One region of the Streptomyces altiplanensis genome, then DNA from elsewhere that is predicted to be linked to it. Evidence: riboswitches for the same ligand, from Rfam matches in the RefSeq annotation. Region 1 holds a riboswitch; the other holds the start of a gene.

Evidence for each region. Region 1 has a riboswitch for cobalamin ahead of ACWD0Y_RS09515 (cobalamin biosynthesis protein). Riboswitches for the same ligand answer to the same signal wherever they lie in the genome.
Region 2: linked by a shared signal. The riboswitch ahead of ACWD0Y_RS01585 (CbtB domain-containing protein) and the one ahead of ACWD0Y_RS09515 (cobalamin biosynthesis protein) in region 1 are both predicted to bind cobalamin.

Annotation. Positions count from the first base shown of each region.
Region 1 is NZ_JBSFUB010000013.1:112,582-119,885, reverse strand. It holds gene ACWD0Y_RS09540 (hypothetical protein) at 104-1,420, opposite strand; gene ACWD0Y_RS09535 (alpha/beta hydrolase family protein) at 1,685-2,812, opposite strand; gene ACWD0Y_RS09530 (class II aldolase/adducin family protein) at 2,878-3,555, opposite strand; gene ACWD0Y_RS09525 (anion permease) at 3,855-5,114, shown strand; gene ACWD0Y_RS09520 (hypothetical protein) at 5,133-5,357, shown strand; cobalamin riboswitch at 5,490-5,636, shown strand; gene ACWD0Y_RS09515 (cobalamin biosynthesis protein) at 5,780-6,760, shown strand; gene ACWD0Y_RS09510 (cobyric acid synthase) at 6,769-7,304, shown strand, end outside.
Region 2 is NZ_JBSFUB010000002.1:148,473-155,776, reverse strand. It holds gene ACWD0Y_RS01595 (class F sortase) at 1-416, shown strand, start outside; gene ACWD0Y_RS01590 (CbtA family protein) at 380-1,186, opposite strand; gene ACWD0Y_RS01585 (CbtB domain-containing protein) at 1,204-1,422, opposite strand; cobalamin riboswitch at 1,457-1,636, opposite strand; gene ACWD0Y_RS01580 (glycoside hydrolase family 6 protein) at 1,793-2,827, shown strand; gene ACWD0Y_RS01575 (galactose oxidase-like domain-containing protein) at 2,915-4,849, opposite strand; gene ACWD0Y_RS01570 (glycosyltransferase family 2 protein) at 4,846-6,777, opposite strand; tRNA gene ACWD0Y_RS01565 (tRNA-Lys) at 7,208-7,281, opposite strand.

The DNA of each region.
Region 1 (7,304 bases):
CGTCCCCGCGACCGGGCCCTCCCGGGCCTCCCGGCCCTCCCGTCGTCCGACGGCCGGGGCAACGGAGGCCCGGGGCACGCCCCCGGCGGTTTCGCTCCGCCCGCTACACCCCGCCCGTGTGCACCTGGAAGGCCGCCCGGCGCATGGCCTTGGCGAGGGCCGGGTCCGGGTGGGCCGCGGCCAGGGCCACCAGGACCTGGACGGTCCGCGGGTGGCCGACGGCGCGGATCTCGTCGAGCAGGGCCGGCACGGTCGACTGCACGGCGGCGTCGAGATGGCGCACCAGCAGCTCGACGTCGCCGTGGTCGGCGACGGCCGCGGCGGTGTCCACCCAGAGCCAGGTGGACTCCTCGCGGGTGAGGATCTCGTGGACGTCCTCGGGGTCGGCTCCCTCGTACTCCGCCAGCCACAGCAGGGCGTAGGGGCGCAGCGAACTGTCGTCGGCCGCGGCCCGTACGCCGGACTCCGCCGGGGCACCGACCACCCGCAGCGCGTCGAAGGCGAGTCCGCGCAGCAGCGCGTCCTCGCCGCGGGCGGCTTCGAGGAGCTCGGTGACGGCGCTGGAGACGGTACGGGCGGCGAGCCAGGCGCGGTACTCGGCCCGGGCGGGGCCCGGGGTCAGGCGGGCGCAGCCGCGCAGCATGTCCTCGGCGGACTGCTCGATGTTCCCGGCGGGGCTCTGGGCCGCGACGCAGATCTGCTCCAGCTTGACCCACACCGCCCAGTTGCCGAGCGCGGTGAGGGTGGCGAGTCCGGGGCCCAGGGTCAGGGCGCCGACGGCCGCCTGGCCTTCCAGGGCCCAGTCGAGGAGGAGGGAGAGGGGTGCGTCCGGGGCCGCGGGAGCGGGAAGCGGCTGGGAGTCGTAGGGGACCTCGCAGCGCTCTTCGCGGAGCTCGACGACGCGCTGTTCGAGCAGGTCGAGCAGCGCCGGCACCTGAACGGGACCGGCCGAGAGCTGGAGGAGGGAGAGCACCTGGGGAAGGGCTTCCACGACCTCGGCGACGGACGTGCCGGTGATGCCCTCCGGGGCGGGGTGGACGATCGACCAGGCGTCGAAGAGCGCGACCCAGCCGCGCAGGACGGCCGCGTCGTCGCGGTCCCAGGCGCGCAGCCGCCAGCCCGGGCGGGCACGGTCGCCGTGCAGTTCGATCAGGCCGGCGAGCCTGGCCCTGTCCCAGCCCGCGCAGACCTGCGCCGGCGTCAGGCCCAGCTCGGACGCCGCCTGTTGGGCGGCCGCGGCGGAGAGGGCACCGTCCCGGCCGGGTCCGACGTGGGACTTTCCGCCGCGCGGCGACGGAGAGGCCCAGCGTGCGACCCGTACGGCGTCGGCGAGCACGGCCCTGGCCTGACGGGCCAGTTCCGCGGGGGGCGGGGTGCCCTCGGGGGGCCTCGGGGCCGGGCGGGTACGCCGGTTCGTCACGGCCTGGGGCCCGCCCTGGGAAGCCAGGGGGAGGGCAGCGGCGAGGGGTCGCGGGCGGACAAGTCGGAGCCTGGAGTCGCGCGGTGTACGGGACGTCACGGGGAGCAGTCTCGCCGCTGACGCCCCGAAAGCCCAAACGGAATCGAACTCGCCGCTCATGGGCCTGTTCACGGGCGCGTTCACGGGCGCCGCCCGGCCGGAACATTTCCCCGCCCGCCTCTTCCCGCCGCGACGGTCCTCGGCCCCGCCGCGTACGGGCAGGTACTACATCAAAGGGGTCAGGAAGCGGCGCAGGGTCTCTTCGTAGGTGGCCGGATCGGCGTTCCACATGGCCGCGTGGGGCGCGCGCGGGACGGTGTGGAGCACCGCCAGGTCGGGGAGGAGCCGCGCGAGCTCCCGCGAGGAGTGCCACGGGGCCACGGCGTCGTCCGGGCCGTGGATGACCAGTGTGGGCACGCGCAGCCCTCCGGGGCCGGTCGCCTCGCGCAGGCGGTCGCCGTACAGTCCCGCGCTGCCCTGCACGGCCCTGACGGCGAGCGGGAGGAGCACGCCCGGCGTGTGCCGGGCGGCGGCCAGGGCCCGCACCGTGGCCTCCCAGTCGAGGACCGGGGAGTCGAGGACGACGCCGCTGACGCGGTCACGGAGCGGGGAGCGCACCGCGGCATGCACGGCCATGGCCGCGCCGGTGGACCAGCCGTACAGGATGACGCGCTCCGCGCCGCGCCGGACGGCGTAGCGGATCGCGGAGTCCACGTCGCGCCACTCGGAGTCGCCGAGGTGGCCGAGACCGCCCGGCGGCCTGGGGGCACCGGCGTCGCCCCGGTAGGCGAGGTCGAGGACGGGAAGCTGCTGGCCCAGCAGGAAGGGCAGGAGGTTCATGGGGTGTGCGCGGGTGGTGCCGAGGCCGTGCACGGTGATCACCCAGGTGTCGCGGGTGCCCGGCAGGAACCAGGCGGGCAGTGCGCCGAGTTCGCCGGGGACGTCCACGTCGGTGTGGTCGAGGCCGAGTGCGGTGCGCGGATCGCCGACGTACACCTGCGGGGTGAGCCGCACCCTGCTGCCCGGGCCGAGCGTGCCGTGGCTGACGCGCTCCAGGCGGCGTACGACGGTGTCCGCAGTGTGCGGCGCGTCGTCGAGGACGGGGCCGACGACGGCGTGGACGCCGAGCCCCTCGATGCCGTACGTACCGGGGCGCAGCGACGCCAGGCAGCGGGTCAGGGTGATCCGTCCCGCCGCGGTGGCGTGCACGGTGAGCCGGGGGTCGCGGGGCAGCGGCCTGCCGGACGACGCCTTGAGTGCGGCGTCGCCGGCATAGCGGCCGACCGCGACCGCCGCCGCGCCGACGCCGAGGAGTGTGGTGACGGCCGCTGCCGTCGCTGTAGCCGGGCGCACCGCTCCAGTGTCCGCACAGGAGGGGTCCGGGGCCAGTGGGCGGGGCCGGACGGCCGCGTGTCGGGTCAGCCGGGCTGGCCGTAGCCGCTCAGCTTCTCCTGTACTTCGCGCAGCTGTCCGGCGGAGAGCAGGGACGGTTCGCGCCCCGGCACCGAGCTCGCGGTGAGCCAGAGCCTGCACATCCACTCCAGCTGCGCGGTGCGGTCGTAGGCCCGGTCGAGGGTGTCCCCGTAGGTCACGGTGCCGTGGTTGCGCAGCAGGCAGCCGGAGCGGTCGCGCAGGGCTTCGAGCATGTTCTCGGCCAGCTCCGGCGATCCGTACGTGGCGTACGGGGCGGTGCGGACGGGGCCGCCGAGGGCCGCGGCCATGTAGTGCACGAGGGGCAGCTCGGCGACGAGGGTGGAGACGGCCGTGGCGTGCACGGCGTGGGTGTGGACCACGGCTCCGGCGGTGGTGGTGCGGTAGACCGCGAGGTGCATCGGGAGTTCGCTGGTCGGGACGAGGGCGCCGAGGACCTGGTTCCCGTCGAGGTCGACGGCGACGGCGTCCTCCGGGCGCAGCCGGTCGTACGGGACTCCGCTCGGGGTGACGAGGACCAGCTCCCCGACCCGTACGGAGACATTGCCGGAGGTGCCGACCACCAGCCCTTCCCGCACCGTCCTGCGGGCCGTGGCCACCAGGTCGTCCCATGCCCGTTCGATCGCGTCCCGCGCGTCGCGCGCGTCCTGCCGCTGCTCAGCCATGCGGAGATCCTGCCAGCCGGGCCCGGAGGGCGGGAGGGCCGGAGGGCCGGAGAGCGGGAGGGGGAAGCCTGCCGGGTGACCAGGATCTCTTCGGCGGCTCCCGGGCCGGGCTCAAGGGGCTCGCGAGGGGCTGGAGGCCCCTGCTTGCGGCCTGTCGCCGCCGGCCTCCGCCGTTCCGGCACAACCGGAATGACCGCGATGTGTTCCGGGTCACCACACCGCCCGCCCCAGTTCACCTTCCGTTCATCCAGGTTGCCTACGGTCCACGTGCCACTGACCTCAAACGATTGCCTGGGTAAATGGAACACATCACGCTTCTCCTCGGGATCGTGATCGTGACCGCTCTCGTGTTCGACTTCACGAACGGTTTCCACGACACTGCCAACGCGATGGCGACCACCATCTCGACTGGCGCTCTCAAGCCCAAGACGGCGGTGGCCATGTCCGCCGTGCTGAACCTTGTCGGCGCGTTCCTGTCCGTGGAGGTCGCCAAGACGATCTCCGGGGGGCTCGTCAACGAGAGCGGCATCACCACCGAAGTGATCTTCGCGGCGCTGGTCGGCGCGATCCTCTGGAACCTGCTGACCTGGCTGATCGGCCTGCCGTCCAGTTCCTCCCACGCACTCTTCGGCGGCCTCATCGGCGCCACCCTGATGTCGGTCGGCGCCTCCGGCGTCAACGGCGACGTCGTCGTCACCAAGGTCCTGCTGCCCGCGATCGCCGCGCCGGTCGTCGCCGGCATCGCCGCGCTGCTGGCCACCAAGCTGACGTACAAGCTCGGCAGCAAGGCCGACGAGAAGGCCACCGCCAAGGGCTACCGCGCCGGCCAGATCGCCTCCGCCGGTCTCGTCTCGCTCGCCCACGGCACCAACGACGCGCAGAAGACCATGGGTGTCATCACCCTCGCCCTGGTCACCGGCAACGTCCTCGCGCCCGGCTCGAACCCCCCGATGTGGGTCATCGTCTCCGCCGGTGTCGCCATCGCGCTCGGTACGTACCTGGGCGGCTGGCGCATCATCCGCACCATGGGCAAGGGCCTCACCGACCTCCGTCCGCCGCAGGGCTTCTCCGCCCAGACCAGCGCCGCGACCGTCATCCTGGCCTCCTCGCACCTCGGCTTCTCCCTCTCCACCACCCAGGTCTGCTCCGGCGCCGTGATGGGCGCGGGCCTCGGCCGCAAGGGCGGCGTGGTCCGCTGGTCCACCGCCACCCGGATGTTCGTCGCCTGGGGTCTGACGCTGCCGGCCGCGGGACTGGTCGCCGCGGGCGCCGAGTTCCTCACCGGGCAGGGCACCTGGGGCATCGCCGTGGTCGCCTTCCTGCTCGTCGGCGGCTCCGCCGTCATCTGGGCCCTGTCGCGCCGCAAGCCGGTCGACCACACCAACGTCACCGACGACGAGATCGGCGAGCCCGCCGGTGTGGTCACCACGGCCATGGCCGCCGTCAGCGTGCCGCCCACGGCCGGCGCCGTCGCCTCCCTGGCCGCCGAGGAACTCAAGACGACCATCCCGGCCCCGGCCGGCAGCTCCGCGGAGCCGGCCAGCCCGGCCCCGGTGTAAGGACAGAGGACGGATCGCATGAACATCGACTGGGCAGCTCTCGGCTCCGTATTCGGCGTGAGCCTCGTGGTCACCGTGTCCCTGGTGGGCCTGTTCACCCTCGGCATCGTGGGCCTCTCCAAGCAGGAGAGCGCCTCCGCGCAGGGCGGCGGCTCCGCCGTCATGGCCCGCACCGGCGCCTACGCCTGCTTCGCGCTGTGCGCGGCGGCCGTGGCGTACGGGATCTACCTGATCGTCGTCTGACGCGACGACCGCCCCGCGCGCCGACCGCACTCTCCCGAAACCGTCCCGCCACCGGCCTTTACCGGCCATCGGCGGGGCGGTTTCTGTGTGCCTCGGCACACTCTCCCGTCGCAGGTCAACAGCAAGTTGACGACGTTCGCGGAGCGTGGTGGACTGCCCGAGCCGAATACGGCGGCACGAGAGGAAGTCCGGTGCGAATCCGGCGCGGTCCCGCCACTGTGACCGGGGAAGACGAAGAAGTCCCCGGGAGCCAGGAACTCTCACCGCCGGTCACGTCGAACCAGGGCGCGGACCCTGAGTGAGGACATACCGCCATGCCCGGCTGCCGTTCAGTCGTTCCTGTCAGCCCTGTCAGCCCTGTCAGTCCTGACATTCCCGTGCGTAGGACGCGTTCGCTTCGAGGCGCATCGGCCTGCTGAGCCATGCGTGCCGATCGCATCTTCGCGTACGGCGCCACCGCCGGCCTGATCGGCGACCTCGTCCTCGGTGATCCCCGCCGCGGGCACCCGGTCGCCGCGTTCGGGCGGGCCGCGGGCGCCGTCGAGTCCCTGCTGTGGCGTGACCACCGCGGGTGGGGCGCGGTGCACACCCTGGTGTGCGCCGGAGGCGCGGCGGGCGCCGCCGCGCTGGCCTCCCGTGCCGTACGCCGCTCCCCCGCCGCCGCCGTCGCGCTGACCGCCGCCGCCACCTGGGCCGTCGTCGGAGGTACGTCGCTGGGCCGCGAGGCGCGCGCCGTGGGCAGCGCCCTGGAGGCCGGGGACGTCGAGGTCGCCCGCGAACGCCTCCCCCACCTGTGCGGGCGCGACCCGCAGGCGCTGGACGCGCAGCAGATCGCCCGCGCCGTCGTCGAGTCCGTGGCCGAGAACACCTCGGACGCGGTCGTGGGCGCGCTGGTGTGGGGCGCCCTGGGCGGGGTGCCGGGGCTCGTGGCCTTCCGCGCCGTCAACACGCTTGACGCCATGGTGGGGCACAGATCGGCCAGATACCTGCGCTACGGCTGGGCCTCGGCCCGCCTCGACGACGTGGCCGGCTGGCCCGGCGCCCGGCTGACGGCCGCCCTCGCGGTCGTGGCGGGCGGCGATCCGCGCGGTGCGGTGCGGGCCTGGCGTACGGACGCGGCCAAGCACCCGAGCCCCAACGCGGGCCCCGTGGAGGCCGCCTTCGCCGGCGCGCTCGGCGTGCGGCTCGGCGGAACGCTCTCGTACGCGGGCCGGGTCGAGCACCGGCCCGTGCTCAACGCCGCCGGGCGGCCCGTCGGCGTACCGGACATCGAGCGGGCGGCGCGGCTGTCGCGCCGTGTCGGGGCGCTCGCACTGGCGGCGGCCGTCGGGGGGCGGTTGGCGCTCGGTGCGCTGCGACGCGGCGCGCGCGGTGGCACACGTACAGGAAAGGGACACGCATGAGCGGTTCACTGGGGGGCGGTCTGCTCGTCGCGGGGACCACGTCCGACGCCGGCAAGAGCGTCGTGACGGCCGGGATCTGCCGGTGGCTCGTACGCAAGGGTGTGAAGGTCGCGCCGTTCAAGGCGCAGAACATGTCGCTGAACTCGTTCGTGACGCGCGAGGGCGCGGAGATCGGGCGGGCGCAGGCCATGCAGGCGCAGGCGGCGCGGGTGGAGCCGACGGCGCTCATGAACCCGGTGCTGCTCAAGCCCGGCAGTGACCGCAGCAGTCAGGTGGTGCTGCTGGGGAAGCCGGTGGGCGAGATGAGCGCGCGCGGCTACCACGGTGGGCGTCAGGAGGCCCTGCTCGGCACCGTGACGGACTGTCTGCGCGAGTTGCGGGGCACGTATGACGCCGTGATCTGCGAGGGGGCGGGCAGTCCGGCCGAGATCAATCTGCGGCGTACCGACATCGTGAACATGGGCATCGCGCGAGCCGCCCGCTTCCCGGTGGTCGTCGTCGGCGACATCGACCGGGGCGGGGTCTTCGCTTCCTTCTTCGGTAC
Region 2 (7,304 bases), on a different contig from region 1:
GCGGGCTCGACACGACGGGCGCCGTCGATCCGCCGCCGTACGACCAGCCGTCGAAGGTCGGCTGGTACGGGGACGGGACCAGGCCGGGCGAGGCGGGGGCCGCCCTGCTCGTCGGCCATGTCGACACCGAGAGCAGACCGGCCGTCTTCTACCACCTGAGCGCGACCCGCCCCGGCGCTGAGGTCCGGGTGACGGGGGCCGGCGGCGAGAGCCTGGAGTTCACCGTCGACGACGTCCAGGTCTTCACCCGCGAACGCTTCGACCCGCAGAAGGTGTACGGCCCCCGCCAGAGCGGCCGGGCGGAACTGCGCCTGATCACCTGCGGGGGCACGTACGACAAGAAGGCCCGCACCTACACGGCGAACGTCGTGGTGTCGGCCTACCTGACGGGCGCCTCCAGACCGTCCGGCGTCTGAGGAGCGGGACCCGGGGCCAAGCCCCGCGCGCGCCCCGCGGCCCGCAGTCCGAGCCCGCCGAACACCGCCGCGAACACCGCCCACAGCAGCGCGTGCGAGGCCAGCGACAGCATCCGGAAGTCCCACAGCAGCGTCGCCGCCACCGGCACCTCGTCCGGGTTGCCCGGCAGCGCGAAGAGCACCGCCAGCGTCGCCACCGCCGTCGCGGCCACCGCGACCTGGCGGACCGGGACCGGCCGGCCGGCGAGGCGTACGTACACCTGCCACGCCAGGACCATGCCGAGGACGCCGATCACGACGGCGGCCAGCCACAGGGCCTGGCGGTCGGCCACGGTGCCGGAGTCCCCGACACCCGGCGGGCTGGCGGGGTAGCGGAGCCCCGGCAGCAGCGAGACGGCCAGGAACGCGGCCGCGCCGAAGGCCAGGGCGCGGGGCCACGGCCGTTCACCGATCCCCGTACGGCGGTGCACCAGGGCGTACGCGAGGGCGGACAGGACGCCCAGCGCGAGACCCGCGACGACCGCCGTGACGACCAGGCCGGCGTGCTGGGTGGAGCGGGAGAAGAGTTCCTCGTGGTGCTGGACGGCCGTGGCGGCCGCCCCGTGCGCATGCTCCGCGGCGGCGGAACGTGCCTCTTCGAGGCGGATCGCGCGGTCCATCAGGGGCTCGGCGAGGAGCAGCGAGAAGAGGCCGGCGGCAAGGCCGGCCACCCCGCCCGCCGCCAGCCCGCGCCCGAGCAGGGGCAGTACGGGTGTGACAGGTGCGGACATGGTGCGTACGGCCCCGATCAGTGGCAGGGGGCACCGAAGAGGTGCCGGCCGTCGTGCGAGAACTCGTGCAGGTAGTCGCCGGTCGCGGAGACGACCGTGCCGTTGTCCATGAAGACCGCGTAGAGCGCGATCAGTGCGACGATCGCCGCGGCGGCCATGATCAGCCAGTCGCGGGTGCTGGTCGCGGCGGACGCGACCGCCGCGGTGTCGGTGTGCTGCGCGGTGTGCAGTGACATACCGGTGAGCCTCCTTCTGGGGTTTCCACGCCCCATGGCAGGAGAACGACGGGTCAGTTCCTGACTTCCGTACGAGGGCGCCCCGGCCGGGGCGCCCGGGCTCTCGTACGGTCACAGTGGCGGGACCGCCCCGGAATCGCACCGGGTTCCTGTCCACCGTCGTCTCGATGTGTGCAGTTGTCCCCCGGAGGGTTCCAGCCTGTCTGGACACTGTCAACAGGCCGCCGCGCGCGCCCGCCCCGCGCGCGCCCGCCCCGCCCCTGTCTCCCATGTCCCGTCACGGACCCGTGTGTCAGGATGGTTTCGACCGGATGTGTCCGGGAGGGGCCGGGGGGCTCTCATCTATGTCGGTGCGGTCAAGGGGGAGTGGATGTACGGCAGTTACAGCGGCCGTAGGCGCAGGGGTGTCCGGGTGGCCGGGGTGGGGGTCGTGGGGGCCGCGCTGCTGCTGACGGGCTGTTCCTCGTCCGACGGCGACGGGGGCGACGAGACGAAGCAGCCGTCGGTGAAGCAGCAGCCGAAGGGCAGCGACCCGTACTGGGTCAATCCGGAAGGGAAGGCCGCCCGGCAGGTCGCGGAGTACGCCGAGAAGGGCGACGACGAGAAGGCCGGGCTGATCAGGAGGATCGCCGAGCAGCCGGCCGCCGAGTGGATCCTCCCGGAGAACGCCGAGGCGCAGGCCAAGGGCTTCACCGAGGCGGCCGAGAAGGCCGACCGTGACGCGCTGCTCGTCCTCTACAACATCCCGCACCGCGACTGCGGACAGTTCTCGAAGGGCGGCGCGGCCGACGGTGACGCCTACCGCGCGTGGGTCGACGGGATCGCCAAGGGCATCGGCGAGCGCCCGGCCACTGTGATCCTGGAGCCGGACGCGCTGCTGCACCTGGTCGACGGCTGTACGCCGGAGGAGTTCCACGAGGAGCGGTACGACCTCCTCGAGGGCGCCGTCACGCGGCTCAAGCGGCAGCCGAAGGCCAAGGTGTACCTGGACGCGGGCAACGCGGGCTGGAAGTCGCCCGACGCGCTGTTCGAGCCGCTCCAGCGGGCGGGTATCGCGGAAGCCGACGGCTTCTCGGTGAACGTCTCCAACTTCCAGACCACCGAGGTGAGCAAGGACTTCGGCAAGAGGCTCTCGGCGAAGGTCGGCAACAAGCCCTTCGTGATCGACACCAGCCGCAACGGCAACGGCCCGTACACCGGGGGCGACCCCGCGGAGAACTGGTGCAACCCGCCGGGCCGCGCGCTCGGTGAGAAGCCGACCACCAAGACCGGCGACGACCTGGTCGACGCCTACCTGTGGATCAAGCGCCCCGGCGAGTCGGACGGCGACTGCAAGGGCGGCCCGAAGGCGGGCGAGTGGTACGAGGAGTACGCGCTCGAACTGGCCCGCAACGCGAAGACGTAACCACGGCTCACGCGCGGAGGGGGCCGCCCCGACGAGGCGGCCCCCTCCGCGCCGTTGCCACCTGCGCGCGCTCACGCCCGCGCCCAGCTACGGGACCTCGACCCAGACGCCCTCCGAGGGAGTGCCCTGGCCGTCCGTCACGAACAGCATGTAGTAGCCGGACGGGACCAGCGCCCGGTTCTTCGGCACGGTGACGGAGATGCCGTCCGCCGTCTTCTCCGTCTTCAGTGCGACCGTGCGCTGGTCGACGTCGGTGACATGGGTGACGGCGCTGGGCCGCATCAGCTTCGCGTCCCTGACGGACGCGGCGTGCGCCGACCTGAAGGCCGCCGTGGCGCCCCGCGCGATCTTCTTCGGTCCGCCGGTGAGCTTCGGCCGCGTGTCCCTGAAGAGGTACGGCGGCGTGTAGATCTCGATGCGCTGCTCGAAGGTGCCGGGCCTGGTGTTGGCCTTGTCGGCGTAGAGCGAGTCGGACCCGAAGATCATGACGCGTCCGTCGGGGAGCAGCAGCGACCCCGAGTGGTAGTTGCGGCCCACGGCCGGGTCGGCCACCCGGCGGTACGTGCCGGTCTCGGCGTCGTACAGCCGCGCCTGGAGGATGTCCGAGCCGCCGCGCCCGCGGTAGTCGTGGGAACCGCCGGTGATCAGGACGGTGTCGTCGGGCAACAGGGACGCGCTGGGGTAGCGGGTGCCCTGGTCGAGCGAGGCGCCGTCCCTGAAGCGGGGATTGGACTCCTTGAGGTCGACGAGGCGCGACTTCTCGCTGGACTTCTCCGACTCGCCGACGCCGCCGCCGCCGATGACCAGGTACTTCTCGTCCTGGGCGGGAGGCAGCCGCACGGTCGCGGAGGTCTCCATCAGGTGCGGGTCGCTCAGGCCGGGGATCTTCTTGAACGTGTTGGTCTCCAGATCCCAGATGCCGGGATCGCGGCCCTCGTCGGCGGGCCCGTACCCGGCGTTGGAGCCCGAGTAGAAGAGCCTGCCGTTGTTCGTCAGGAAGACCGCCGGGTACGTCGGGAACTTCCGGACGACTCCGGTGTACTTCCACTTCTTCGTGACCGGGTCGTAGATCTCGTCCTTGCCGGGGACGATCTGGCCGATCTCGTCCAGGCCGGACAGGGACAGGACCTTCCCGTCCTCCAGCGTGGTCAGCGTCGGGTACCAGCGGGCCTCGTTCATCGGGTCGACGGTGATGTACCTCTCCGCCACCGGATCGAACTCGTAGGCATCCTTGATGCCCTGGAAGTCCTTCTTGTCGAGGGCGAGTTTCTGCGCGATGCCGTACACGTTCCTGGTGTCGGTGCCCGACAGGCCGTGGATCCGGTAGTTGTCCTCCGTGCCGGACTCGTACTTCTTGCCGGACGCCTCGGCCTCGACGTAGATCCGGCCGAGCCCCGCCTCGGTGCGCAGGAACCGGCCGGTCTTCTTGTCGAAGACCTTCTTGGCCTTCTCCACGAGGACGGGGTCCTTGGAGACGTACGTCCTGCCGTTCTTCTTACCGGTGAAGATCGTGCCCGCGGGCAGCGTCTTGGGGGCGTCCGGGTCCTCGTTGTGGACGATCATCAGGCCGCCGGCCCTGGTGACGTCACCTTCGAGCTTCTCGTACCGCTTGGTGCCGCCCGCCACGAGCAGCTTCCCGTCGGGCAGCTGGGTGTGCCCGGCGCAGAACATGTCCTTGGGCGTGGGGATCATCCTGTACGTGCCGGCCTTCGGGTCCCACAGCACCGACTCGAACTTCTCGGCGTCGAAGTTCTTCTGGCTGTTGCCCGAGCCCGCGATCAGCAGCACCTTGCCGGTGTGCAGCAGGGCGGCGTGGATCGTGTTGATCCGGAACTCGGACGGGACGTCCAGGAAGTCCCAGTGGCCGTTGGCGGCCTTGTACTCGGGCCGGTTGATCTTGTAGTCGTGGTACTGCTCCGAGCCGAAGCGGTAGAGCGCGGGCCCGTTCATCCCCGCCAGAGCCAGCACCGCCGCACCCGTTATCGCCAGACGGCGGGTGCGGCGGCTCGGACGGTAGCTCATTTCTTACGTCCCCCCAGAGCGGTCTGCATGGTCTGGTCGGCCGGGGCCCAGGTGGGCTTGGGCCGCGGCGCGTGGGTCTCGGCCGGGGGACCGGCCGGCGGTCCGGTCCGGTCCGGCGGCGCCCCGCGCCCGTTCCTCTTCTCCTGGCGCACGGTCCAGCGCCAGGCGAGGACCGGCGCCGCCGTGATCAGCAGGGCGAGTGCGGCCCAGGTGATCATCGCGGGGTGGTCGTGGCCGAAGAAGAAGGAGGAGACGAGGGAGCCGCCGAAGACCAGGAGGAAGAACAGGTGGATGCGGAAGGTGCCGAAGAGCGTGTCGGGGCTGGAGGAGTCGCCCTTGGGCGTCACCACGAAGCCGGACTTGCGGCGCAGCACGGCGTCCATCAGCGAGCGCGCGTAGATCGGCGCCGAGAGCGCGGACATCACCATGCCGGCCAGGCCGCCGGAGCCCTCGGGCTCGTGCGGCGAGACGTTGTGGCGGCGGTTCCAGATGTAGAGGCCGATCTGGAGCGCGGAGGCGTTGCCGTACAGCATCATCCAGATCGCCGGGTCGATCTGCACACCCGATGCGCCCATGCCCAGGAAGAGCGCGCAGCTGAGCGCCGCGAGGATCCAGTTCATGGCGGACATCGGGTAGAAGATGATCATCATCGTGTAGTTGAAGAGCTTGCCCGCGGGCAGTGTGCCGAAGCCCCGCCAGTACTGCTTGAGGATCGTCTCGTAGGTCCCGCGCGACCAGCGCAGCTGCTGCGTGAAGAAGTCGGTCCAGGCGGTCGGGCCCTCGCCGACGGCCAGCACGTCGGGCGTGTAGACGGACCGCCACTTCCTGCCGGTGGCCGGGTTCGTGGCGCGGTGGATCTCGAAACCGGTGGCCATGTCCTCGGTGATCGAGTCGTACAGGCCGCCGATCTGCTTCAGCGCCCCGATGCGCACGGCGTTGGAGGTGCCGACGAACATCGGGGCGCCGTAGCGGTTGCCCGCGCGCTGGATCAGGGCGTGGAACAGGAACTGCTGGGACTCCGCGGCCTTGGTGACGAAGGTGTCGTAATTGCCGTACACCTGCGGGCCGATGACGAAGCCGATGTCCGGGTCGCGGAAGTAGCCGAGCATCCGCTCCAGGTAGTTGGGGAGCGGGACGTGGTCGGTGTCGACGGAGGCGAAGAAGTCGTAGGCGTCGCCGTGCGCGTCGAGCCAGGCGTTGTAGTTGCCGTGCTTGGTCTTGGCGCGGTGCGGGCCCTTGGCCTGGTTCCACTTCGCGACGCCCTTGCGGGAGAAGTGGCGCACGCCGAGGCGCTCGCACACCTCCTTGACCGCCGGGTCGTCGCCCTCGTCCAGCAGCCAGACGTGCATCAGGCCGCGGTGGCGGATCCTGACCGCGGCCTCCAGCGTCTTCGTCACCATCTCCAGCGGCTCCTTGCCGGGCACGAAGGAGGTGAGGAAGGCGACCCGGGTGCCGGTCTCGGGCACCACGGGGACGGGGTCGCGGGCGACCAGCGTCGCGTGCGCGTTCGACAGGACGTTCATCGTGCGGAAGAGCTCGATCAGTCCGATCGAGACCAGCATGACGATGTCGAGGACCAGCAGCGTGTCGTTCTCGAGGTTCGGGTCGCGCTCGGTCCAGTGCGCCGGCTGCATCAGCCAGACGAACAGGCCCAGCGACAGCAGCGGCGCGGCGCACAGCAGCAGGGCGGCCCGCACGCGGTGCGTCTCCTGCGAGAGCAGCGAGCGGTACCGCACGGTGTACGGCCTGGCCGGGTCGGGCTGGGTCAGCGGCCCGGCGAGCCGGCTGTAGTGCTCGTAGTCGTATCGCGGCAGCGGTTTCCCGGTCCGCGGGCGGGACCCGCCGGGCCGCAGCTGCGGGGGTAACCGAAGCTGCGCCGTCCGGGAAGGGTCGTTGTTGTGCCGGGCGCCGGTCGGCGTCGACGTCATGAGTCATCCCCCCGCACGCATACTGGCTGCGTGTTTCGTCGGTCTCTTCGCCCGGAGCCGGTCCCCCGCCGGCCATCGCGCCGGACGCGCGAACGGTCTGCTGTCGTCCCTTCAGACAGGGGACGACGACTTCCCGGTTTCCTGATGGGCGCTCCGTAATGTGTTCGGAAACGGGCCCCCGCCCGTGTGCTCCGTCAGCTCCCCCCGGATGGCCGACTCCGCCCCAACTCGCCGGACGACCCGCCCCCTTGGGGCCGTCGGCTCCAGACAGAGTCCACGACCCCCTGTCTTGATCGCAAGGGTGTAAACGAGGCGTTTACCGGTCATACGCGGGCTTTGGGGGCCGCTCGGGACACGGGTTCGGCAAGGGAGAGATGTCCGGAAACCAACGAAGCCCCCTCACGGTGAGTGAGGGGGCTTCGACGTTGCGTGCGCCGCCAGGGACTCGAACCCCGGACCCGCTGATTAAGAGTCAGCTGCTCTAACCAACTGAGCTAGCGGCGCCTGCTGACTCGGAGAACTTTACC